DNA from 4 places in the Enterobacter cloacae complex sp. HYC042_NIDB genome. Region 1 is predicted to be linked to each of the others. Evidence: predicted binding sites of a transcription regulator. Region 1 holds the regulator's gene; each other region holds the start of a gene.

Region 1 (2,200 bases):
CAATCAGCGCCAGCACAATAACGGTGGTGAACAGCGAAAACTTCAGATCGGAACTCATCAATTTTTCTCCTTTTAATCCCCCCACGAAAAGTGAGCTTGCTCATTTTTGCACAGTTTACGTCAAAAATCTTCCTGGATTTAAGCTGATAAACACTTTACCTCTTCCCCTTTTCATCAAGATAGGCCAAAATTCCACGCTAAATTTATTAGCGTACCGGCCATTGACCCCCTCCTGACGTCCCGTGTCGTTTTCCCGGCGTGCCGCAATTCAAAATTGCGTGATAAGGGTGAGAGAAGGCAAACGTTTACCTTCAAGTTTTTCAGGAGTTTAGGATATGGTCTGGAGTGACATTTAATGGCAACAATTAAAGACGTAGCAAAACGCGCAAACGTTTCCACTACAACCGTATCACATGTAATTAACAAAACCCGTTTTGTGGCGGAAGAGACGCGCAACGCCGTCTGGGCAGCGATCAAAGAGCTGCACTACTCGCCGAGCGCGGTTGCGCGCAGCCTCAAGGTTAATCACACCAAGTCTATTGGTCTGCTGGCGACCAGCAGCGAAGCGGCCTATTTTGCCGAGATCATTGAAGCGGTAGAAAAAAACTGCTTCCAGAAAGGCTATACCCTGATTCTCGGCAACGCCTGGAACAGCATTGAAAAACAGCGCGCCTACCTGTCGATGATGGCGCAAAAGCGCGTGGACGGCCTGCTGGTAATGTGTTCAGAGTACCCGGAATCCGTGCTGTCGATGCTGGAAGAGTATCGCCATATCCCTATGGTGGTGATGGACTGGGGCGAAGCGCGCGCCGACTTCACCGACTCCGTTATCGATAACGCCTTTGAAGGCGGTTACATGGCGGGCCGTTATCTGATCGAACGCGGCCACCGCGAGATTGGCGTGATCCCGGGTCCGCTGGAACGCAACACCGGCGCGGGCCGCCTGGCCGGTTTTATGAAAGCGATGGAAGAAGCGCTAATCACCGTGCCGGAAAACTGGATCGTGCAGGGCGACTTTGAGCCGGAATCAGGCTACCGCGCGATGCAGCAGATCGTCTCCCAGCCTCACCGTCCAACCGCCGTTTTCTGCGGGGGCGATATCATGGCGATGGGCGCCCTCTGTGCGGCCGACGAGCTGGGTCTGCGCGTACCGCAGGACATCTCCGTGATCGGGTATGACAACGTGCGCAACGCGCGCTTCTTCACGCCAGCGTTAACCACCATTCACCAGCCGAAAGATTCACTGGGTGAAACGGCCTTCAATATGCTGCTGGACAGGATCGTCAACAAGCGTGAAGAGTCACAGTCCATTGAAGTTCACCCTCGCCTCATCGAACGCCGTTCCGTTGCGGATGGCCCGTTCCGCGACTACCGTCGTTAATTTCATTGCGGAGCCAGTCAGTCTGGCTCCCGCAGCCACTCCCGGTTAAGCGTTTCGCTGTCCCCCAGATAGTCCAGCAGCCAGGCCATCGCCGGCGAGACATCATTTTGTTGCCAGGTGAGGCAGCAGGCCGCATCCGGGAACGGATTCTCCAGCGTTAGCTCAACCCACTCACCGGTGTCGATTCGCGGACGTGCAAAATGGGCGGGCACCATGCCTACGCAGAGCCCGGCGCTGAGGCACGTCGCCGACGATCCCCAGTCAGGGGCGACAACCCGCCGCTGGTTGTCCAGCAGCCAGGTAATTCGCTTCGGCAGCGAGCGGGAGGTATCTTCCAGCACCAGCGACGGCCAGCTGCGCAGCGTATCGTCGCTCAGCGGCCCTTCCGTCGCCGCCAGCGGATGATCGCTTGCCACCACGCATTTCCAGCTCAGCATCCCCATATCGCGAAAGGCGTAACGTCCCCCGACCGGGATCGCCTGGGTCGCGCCAATCGCCATCTCTACCCTGCCGTCCGCCAGCGCATCCCAGACGCCGTTAAACACCTCCTGCGAGACCCGCAGTTCTACGTCTGAGAAATGCCGATAAAAATCGACAATCATCTGCCGGGTGCGCTCGGGCTTAACGATGTTATCCACCGCAATGGAAAGGTGGCCCCGCCAGCCGTTCGCGATCTGCTGACACTGCTCGCGGGTGATCTGCATTTTTTTGATAACAGAACGCCCTTCCTTCAAAAACCACGCCCCTGCGGGCGTTAATTCAACATCACGATGCCGCCGTTCAAACAGCGGTACCGCCAACCACTCCTCAAGCTGTCGC
Region 2 (2,200 bases), 860 kb from region 1:
GTCCTGATGCAGGTTATGCGTCAGCGGGTAAAACACCGTGCGGCCATCGTGCCCGCGGGCGCCTACCAGCGACACTTCGCCGCTAAAGTTGATGCCCTGCTCAACGATGCACTCGCCGTAGCAGTCGTCCGGCAGCTCGGCGGTGTCGCCTGCGCGCAGGCGCCACTGGCCGCGGCCGTCGTAGCCACCCACGCGGCGCTTCACGATCGCCAGTTCGCCCAGCATGGCGAAGACGTCATTCCACTCGCTTTTATCAGACAACAGCTGCCACGGGGCGGTTGCGAGGCCCAGCTTGTCGAACAGCTGCTTCTGCGTCAGACGGTCGGCAATGATCGGGAACACGTCGCGGTTCACAAAGGCGTTATGGCGCGCCAGCTCGCGGGTCAGGGCGGTTTCCGGCCAGCGTTCAATTTCGGCGGTGATTACGCTCTGATGGAACGGCACCGCTTCCGGCTCGGCGTCCAGCCCGACGGGCCAGACGGCAATCCCCAACGGTTCGCCAGCCTGACGCAGCATGCGGCCCAGCTGGCCGTTGCCGAGGACGCAAACCTGCTTCATGCCGCACCCCGCGGGTCCGGGTTATCCAGCACCTCGTCGGTCTGGGCTTTACGCCACTCCGCCAGGCGCTGGTGTAAATCTTTGTCGTGCGTTGCAAGAATTTGCGCGGCCAGCAGGGCGGCGTTCGCCGCGCCCGCTTTGCCAATTGCCAGCGTGCCGACAGGAATACCGCGCGGCATCTGGACGATGGAGTAGAGGCTATCGACACCGCTTAACGCGGCGCTTTGTACCGGGACGCCCAGAACCGGCACCAGCGTTTTGGCGGCAATCATGCCCGGCAGATGTGCTGCGCCGCCCGCACCGGCAATAATCACCTCATACCCGTTCTCTTCGGCGCTTTCGGCGAAGCTGAACAGTTTGTCCGGCGTACGGTGTGCGGAAACCACTTCAACGTGGTGCGGAACATTCAGGATTTCAAAGATTTCGGCGGCGAACTGCATGGTAGCCCAGTCGCTTTTGGACCCCATCACGATGGCGACACGCGCCGGATTATTGCGGGAAGACATGCGTCTTAAAACTCCTGTGGTGCGAAACACACTGCTTTCGAGGGCACAGAGAATAGCATGTTATACGGGCAAGGAAAACGGTTGCGTGGCTGAGAAACAAGCGAAACGACGAGAAAACGTTAAAACGGAAAAGCGATCAGTTCGACACCTTCCGGGGTGACTTTGACCATCGAACCCTCAGTGTGCCATGCGCCCAATACCACGCGATGGGCCGGTTCACCGTTGGCGCTCAGAGAATGCACGTCAGGGCGATGAGTATGACCGTGGATCAGCCACTGAACGCCATGCTTTTCCATCACGCTCACCACAGCTTGCGGGTTGACGTCCATGATGGTCAGGGATTTGCTGCTATTGGCGGCTTTGCTGCCCGCACGCATTCTGGCGGCGATGCGGTTGCGGATAAACAGCGGCAGGGCAAGGAACACCTTCTGGATCCACGGGGTGTGGACCTTAGCGCGAAACGCCAGGTAGCCGGTATCGTCAGTGCAGAGCGTGTCGCCGTGCATGATCAGTACCTTGCGGCCATAGAGATCGAGCACCTGCTCTTCCGGCAGCAGCGTCATACCGCTTTCGCGGGCATAGCGCTTGCCGAGCAGGAAATCACGGTTGCCGTGAATGAAGTAGCAGGGGACGCCGGAATCTACCAGCGTTTTAATGGCGGCAGCCATTTCACGATGCAGCGGGTTAGGATCGTCGTCGCCAATCCAGGCTTCAAACAGATCGCCCAGGATGTACAGCGCATCGGCGCTTTTCGCTTCACCGCGTAAAAAACGCAGAAAACCGGCGGTTATCGCCGGTTCTTCTGTTTGCAGATGCAGATCCGCAATAAAGAGTGTCGCCACGAATTACTCGCTGACGGTCACGCTTGTAATCACAACGTCTTCTTTAGGAACGTCCTGGTGCATGCCGCTGCGGCCGGTAGAGACGGCTTTGATCTTGTCAACCACGTCCATACCTTCAACCACTTCTGCGAACACGCAGTAGCCCCAACCCTGCAGGCTTTCGCCGGAGAAGTTCAGGAAGTCGTTGTCCGCTACGTTGATGAAGAACTGCGCGGTGGCAGAGTGTGGTGCCTGAGTACGGGCCATTGCCAGCGTACCGCGGGTGTTTTTCAGGCCGTTGTTCGCTTCGTTTTT
Region 3 (2,200 bases), 1.5 Mb from region 1:
CAGGTCCCTGACAATCCGCCGAATGAAATCTATGCGACTGCACAACAAAAGTTGCAGGACGGTAACTGGAAACAGGCGATAACGCAACTGGAAGCGTTGGATAATCGCTATCCATTTGGTCCGTATTCGCAGCAGGTACAGTTAGATCTTATCTACGCCTACTACAAAAATGCCGATCTGCCGCTGGCTCAGGCAACTATCGATCGTTTCATGCGTCTGAACCCGACTCATCCTAACATCGACTACGTCATGTACATGCGCGGCCTGACCAACATGGCGCTGGACGACAGCGCCCTGCAGGGCTTCTTCGGCGTAGATCGCTCCGACCGTGACCCGCAGCATGCGCGCGACGCCTTCAATGACTTCTCCAAGCTGGTGCGCGGCTATCCGAACAGTCAGTATGTCACCGACGCGACCAAACGTCTGGTGTTCCTGAAAGATCGTCTGGCGAAATATGAGTACTCCGTTGCGGAATACTATACCCGCCGTGGCGCATGGGTTGCTGTGGTTAACCGCGTAGAAGGTATGCTGCGTGATTACCCGGATACTCAGGCAACGCGTGACGGCCTGAAGCTGATGGAAAATGCTTACCGTCAGATGCAGATGACCGCTCAGGCTGAAAAAGTGGCGAAAATCATCGCCGCGAACAGCAGCAACACGTGATAGCGTTTCAATGCAAAACGGCAGCCCGAAGGCTGCCGTTTTTTTATTCAATTCAGACATCCGCTGAAGCGCTTTAGCCTCAACACATCCCGTCAACTATGACCGCAATTCGTACCTTCCACAAGGTAAATCTCATCTCTTCCTGCCCTGCCTCACAAAAAAGATTCCCTGACAAAAACCGACAAAATAACGTGATCTAAATCACACATTTTGACATTAGGTCGGGTATGCTGGAATCACCAAGACGGAAAGACAAGAGGTAAAATTTATGACAATGAACATTACCAGTAAACAAATGGAAATTACTCCGGCAATTCGCCAGCACGTCGCAGACCGTCTCGCCAAACTGGATAAATGGCAAACACATTTGATTAATCCACATATCATCCTGTCCAAGGAGCCCCAGGGTTTCATCGCTGACGCAACTATCAATACTCCAAACGGCCATCTGGTCGCCAGCGCAAAACATGAGGATATGTACACCGCAATCAACGATTTGATCAACAAGCTGGAACGGCAGCTCAATAAAGTGCAACACAAAGGTGAAGCCCGTCGCGCCGCAACGTCGGTGAAAGACGCCAGCTTCGCGGAAGAAGTTGAAGAAGAGTAATCCTTTAAATTGAGTGTACCGCCAACGCGCCTTCGGGCGCGTTTTTTATTGACAGGGTGAAAACAGTACGGGTACTTTAACGGTATCAATCACAGGATGACTTTATGAAACTTACGCCGTTCTTCTTCGCATTCTTTTTTACCTTCCCCTGAACGGGAGGCGTTTCGTCGTGTGATAAAGAATGCGAAGACGAACAACAAGGCCTCCCACACCGGGGGGCCTTTTTTATTGATAACGATAAAATGAGACAGGCAACACTATGACACCGGAAAACCCGTTACTGGATCTGCGAGTAAAAATCAGCGCGCTGGATGAAAAATTACTGGCGCTGCTGGCCGAACGTCGCGCCCTCGCCGTTGAAGTGGGCAAAGCTAAGCTGGACTCCCATCGTCCGGTCCGTGACATCGACCGCGAGCGGGATCTGCTGGAACGTCTCATCCAGCTCGGCAAAGCGCATCACCTCGATGCCCACTACATCACCCGGCTGTTCCAGCTCATCATCGAAGATTCCGTTCTGACCCAGCAAGCGCTACTCCAGCAGCATCTCAATAAAACCAACCCGCACTCGGCGCGCATCGCCTTCCTCGGGCCTAAAGGCTCCTACTCTCATCTGGCCGCACGCCAGTATGCCGCACGTCATTTTGAAGAGTTTATTGAGAGCGGCTGCGCAAAATTCGCCGATATTTTTAACCAGGTTGAGACCGGCCAGGCGGATTACGCCGTCGTGCCGATTGAAAACACCAGTTCCGGTGCCATCAACGACGTCTACGATTTACTGCAGCACACCAGCCTGTCGCTGGTCGGCGAGCTGACGATCCCTATCGATCACTGCGTGCTGGTCTCCGGTTCAACGGACCTGAACACGATCGAAACGGTCTACAGCCATCCGCAGCCTTTCCAGCAGTGTAGCCAGTTCCTGAACCGCTA
Region 4 (2,200 bases), 1.8 Mb from region 1:
TCCTCCCCGCTGAAAGTACTTTACAACCCGAAGGCCTTCTTCATACACGCGGCATGGCTGCATCAGGCTTGCGCCCATTGTGCAATATTCCCCACTGCTGCCTCCCGTAGGAGTCTGGACCGTGTCTCAGTTCCAGTGTGGCTGGTCATCCTCTCAGACCAGCTAGGGATCGTCGCCTAGGTGAGCCGTTACCCCACCTACTAGCTAATCCCATCTGGGCACATCTGATGGCAAGAGGCCCGAAGGTCCCCCTCTTTGGTCTTGCGACGTTATGCGGTATTAGCTACCGTTTCCAGTAGTTATCCCCCTCCATCAGGCAGTTTCCCAGACATTACTCACCCGTCCGCCACTCGTCACCCGAGAGCAAGCTCTCTGTGCTACCGTTCGACTTGCATGTGTTAGGCCTGCCGCCAGCGTTCAATCTGAGCCATGATCAAACTCTTCAATTTAAGTTTGATGCTCGTGAATTAAACTTCGTAATGAATTACGTATGTTCACTCAGAGACTTGGTATTCATTTATTGTCCGAAGACATTAAGAATCCATGTCACTTTGAGTGCCCACACAGATTGTCTGATAAATTGTTAAAGAGCAGTTGCAACGCGGCTTTCAGCTCACCGTTGCGAGGTGGCGTATATTACGCTTTCCTCTTTCAGAGTCAACCCGTTATTTCAGGATTTTTTCTCTTCAACCGACCGGGTTAACTGTGAAGTGATTCACATCCGCCGTGTCGATGGAGGCGCATTATAGGGAGTTCTCCGCGGGCCGCAACCGTTAAATGACAGAAAAATGACTGACTGCTGCATTCCCCAGCAAAACCCCGCCTTATACCCTTTTACACACAGAGTTATCCACAGCGCTTCGAAAAAGTGAAAATATGCGAGCGTTGCGCAAACGTTTTCGTTAAAATGCTCGCGCTTAACAAGGAGGCCTCGTCAGGTGTGTTAGATGAGTTTTTCGCTGGAAAATTCATCTAACGCTCTCTGTAATCGTGAAATCCAGGGGATTTACCATGCAACAACGTCGTCCAGTCCGCCGCGCTCTGCTCAGTGTTTCTGATAAAGCCGGTATCGTCGAATTCGCTCAGGCACTTTCCGCACGCGGTGTGGAGCTGCTTTCTACAGGCGGTACCGCTCGCCTGTTAGCAGATAAAGGTCTGCCGGTAACCGAAGTGTCCGACTACACCGGTTTCCCGGAAATGATGGATGGACGCGTCAAAACCCTGCATCCGAAAGTGCACGGCGGCATTCTGGGCCGTCGCGGTCAGGACGACGGCATTATGGAACAGCATGATATCGCGCCTATCGATATGGTTGTTGTTAACCTCTACCCGTTTGCCCAGACCGTCGCCCGCGAAGGCTGCTCTCTGGAAGATGCGGTTGAGAATATTGATATCGGCGGCCCAACCATGGTGCGCTCCGCGGCGAAGAACCATAAAGATGTGGCCATCGTGGTGAAGAGCAGCGACTACAGCGCCATTATTAATGAGATGGATGCTAACGACGGCTCCCTCACTCTCGAAACCCGCTTCGACCTTGCGATTAAGGCGTTCGAACACACCGCCGCGTACGACAGCATGATTGCCAACTACTTCGGTAGCCTGGTTCCTGCCTACCACGGTGAAAGCAAAGATCCTTCTGGCCGCTTCCCGCGCACCCTGAACCTGAACTTCATTAAGAAGCAGGATATGCGTTACGGTGAGAACAGCCACCAGCAGGCTGCCTTCTATATAGAAGAAGAGGTCAAGGAAGCCTCCGTTGCGACCGCACAGCAGGTTCAGGGCAAAGCCCTTTCCTATAACAACATTGCCGACACCGACGCCGCACTGGAATGCGTGAAAGAGTTCAGCGAGCCGGCCTGCGTTATCGTCAAGCACGCCAACCCGTGCGGCGTTGCGGTAAGCACCTCTATTCTGGATGCCTACGATCGCGCCTACAAAACCGACCCGACCTCCGCATTCGGCGGCATTATTGCCTTCAACCGCGAGCTGGATGCCGAGACCGCGCAGGCCATTATCTCCCGCCAGTTTGTCGAAGTGATCATCGCGCCATCCGCGTCCGAAGAAGCGCTGAAAATCACCTCGGCGAAACAGAACGTGCGCGTACTGGTTTGCGGCCAGTGGGCGGAGCGCGTGCCGGGCCTGGATTTCAAGCGCGTGAACGGCGGTCTGCTGGTTCAGGATCGCGATTTGGGTATGGTGA

The links. The regulator PurR, encoded in region 1, represses purine synthesis genes. The targets are predictions, from matches to a motif close to CANGCAAACGTTTGCNTG.
Region 2: a site for PurR is predicted at 1,135-1,152, ahead of purE (5-(carboxyamino)imidazole ribonucleotide mutase). Genes of this name have one in related genera too.
Region 3: a site for PurR is predicted at 817-834, ahead of raiA (ribosome-associated translation inhibitor RaiA). Genes of this name have one in related genera too.
Region 4: a site for PurR is predicted at 887-904, ahead of purH (bifunctional phosphoribosylaminoimidazolecarboxamide formyltransferase/IMP cyclohydrolase). Genes of this name have one in related genera too.

The regions. Positions count from the first base shown of each region.
Region 1 is NZ_CP109650.1:2,227,267-2,229,466, reverse strand. It holds gene cydH (cytochrome bd-I oxidase subunit CydH) at 1-58, opposite strand, end outside; gene purR (HTH-type transcriptional repressor PurR) at 356-1,381, shown strand; gene punR (DNA-binding transcriptional activator PunR) at 1,399-2,200, opposite strand, start outside.
Region 2 is NZ_CP109650.1:1,362,395-1,364,594, forward strand. It holds gene purK (5-(carboxyamino)imidazole ribonucleotide synthase) at 1-558, opposite strand, end outside; gene purE (5-(carboxyamino)imidazole ribonucleotide mutase) at 555-1,064, opposite strand; gene lpxH (UDP-2,3-diacylglucosamine diphosphatase) at 1,184-1,906, opposite strand; gene ppiB (peptidylprolyl isomerase B) at 1,910-2,200, opposite strand, start outside.
Region 3 is NZ_CP109650.1:3,761,292-3,763,491, forward strand. It holds gene bamD (outer membrane protein assembly factor BamD) at 1-663, shown strand, start outside; gene raiA (ribosome-associated translation inhibitor RaiA) at 932-1,273, shown strand; Phe leader region at 1,377-1,502, shown strand; gene pheL (pheA operon leader peptide PheL) at 1,378-1,425, shown strand; gene pheA (bifunctional chorismate mutase/prephenate dehydratase) at 1,533-2,200, shown strand, end outside.
Region 4 is NZ_CP109650.1:434,618-436,817, reverse strand. It holds rRNA gene OKF39_RS02085 (16S ribosomal RNA) at 1-449, opposite strand, end outside; gene purH (bifunctional phosphoribosylaminoimidazolecarboxamide formyltransferase/IMP cyclohydrolase) at 1,012-2,200, shown strand, end outside.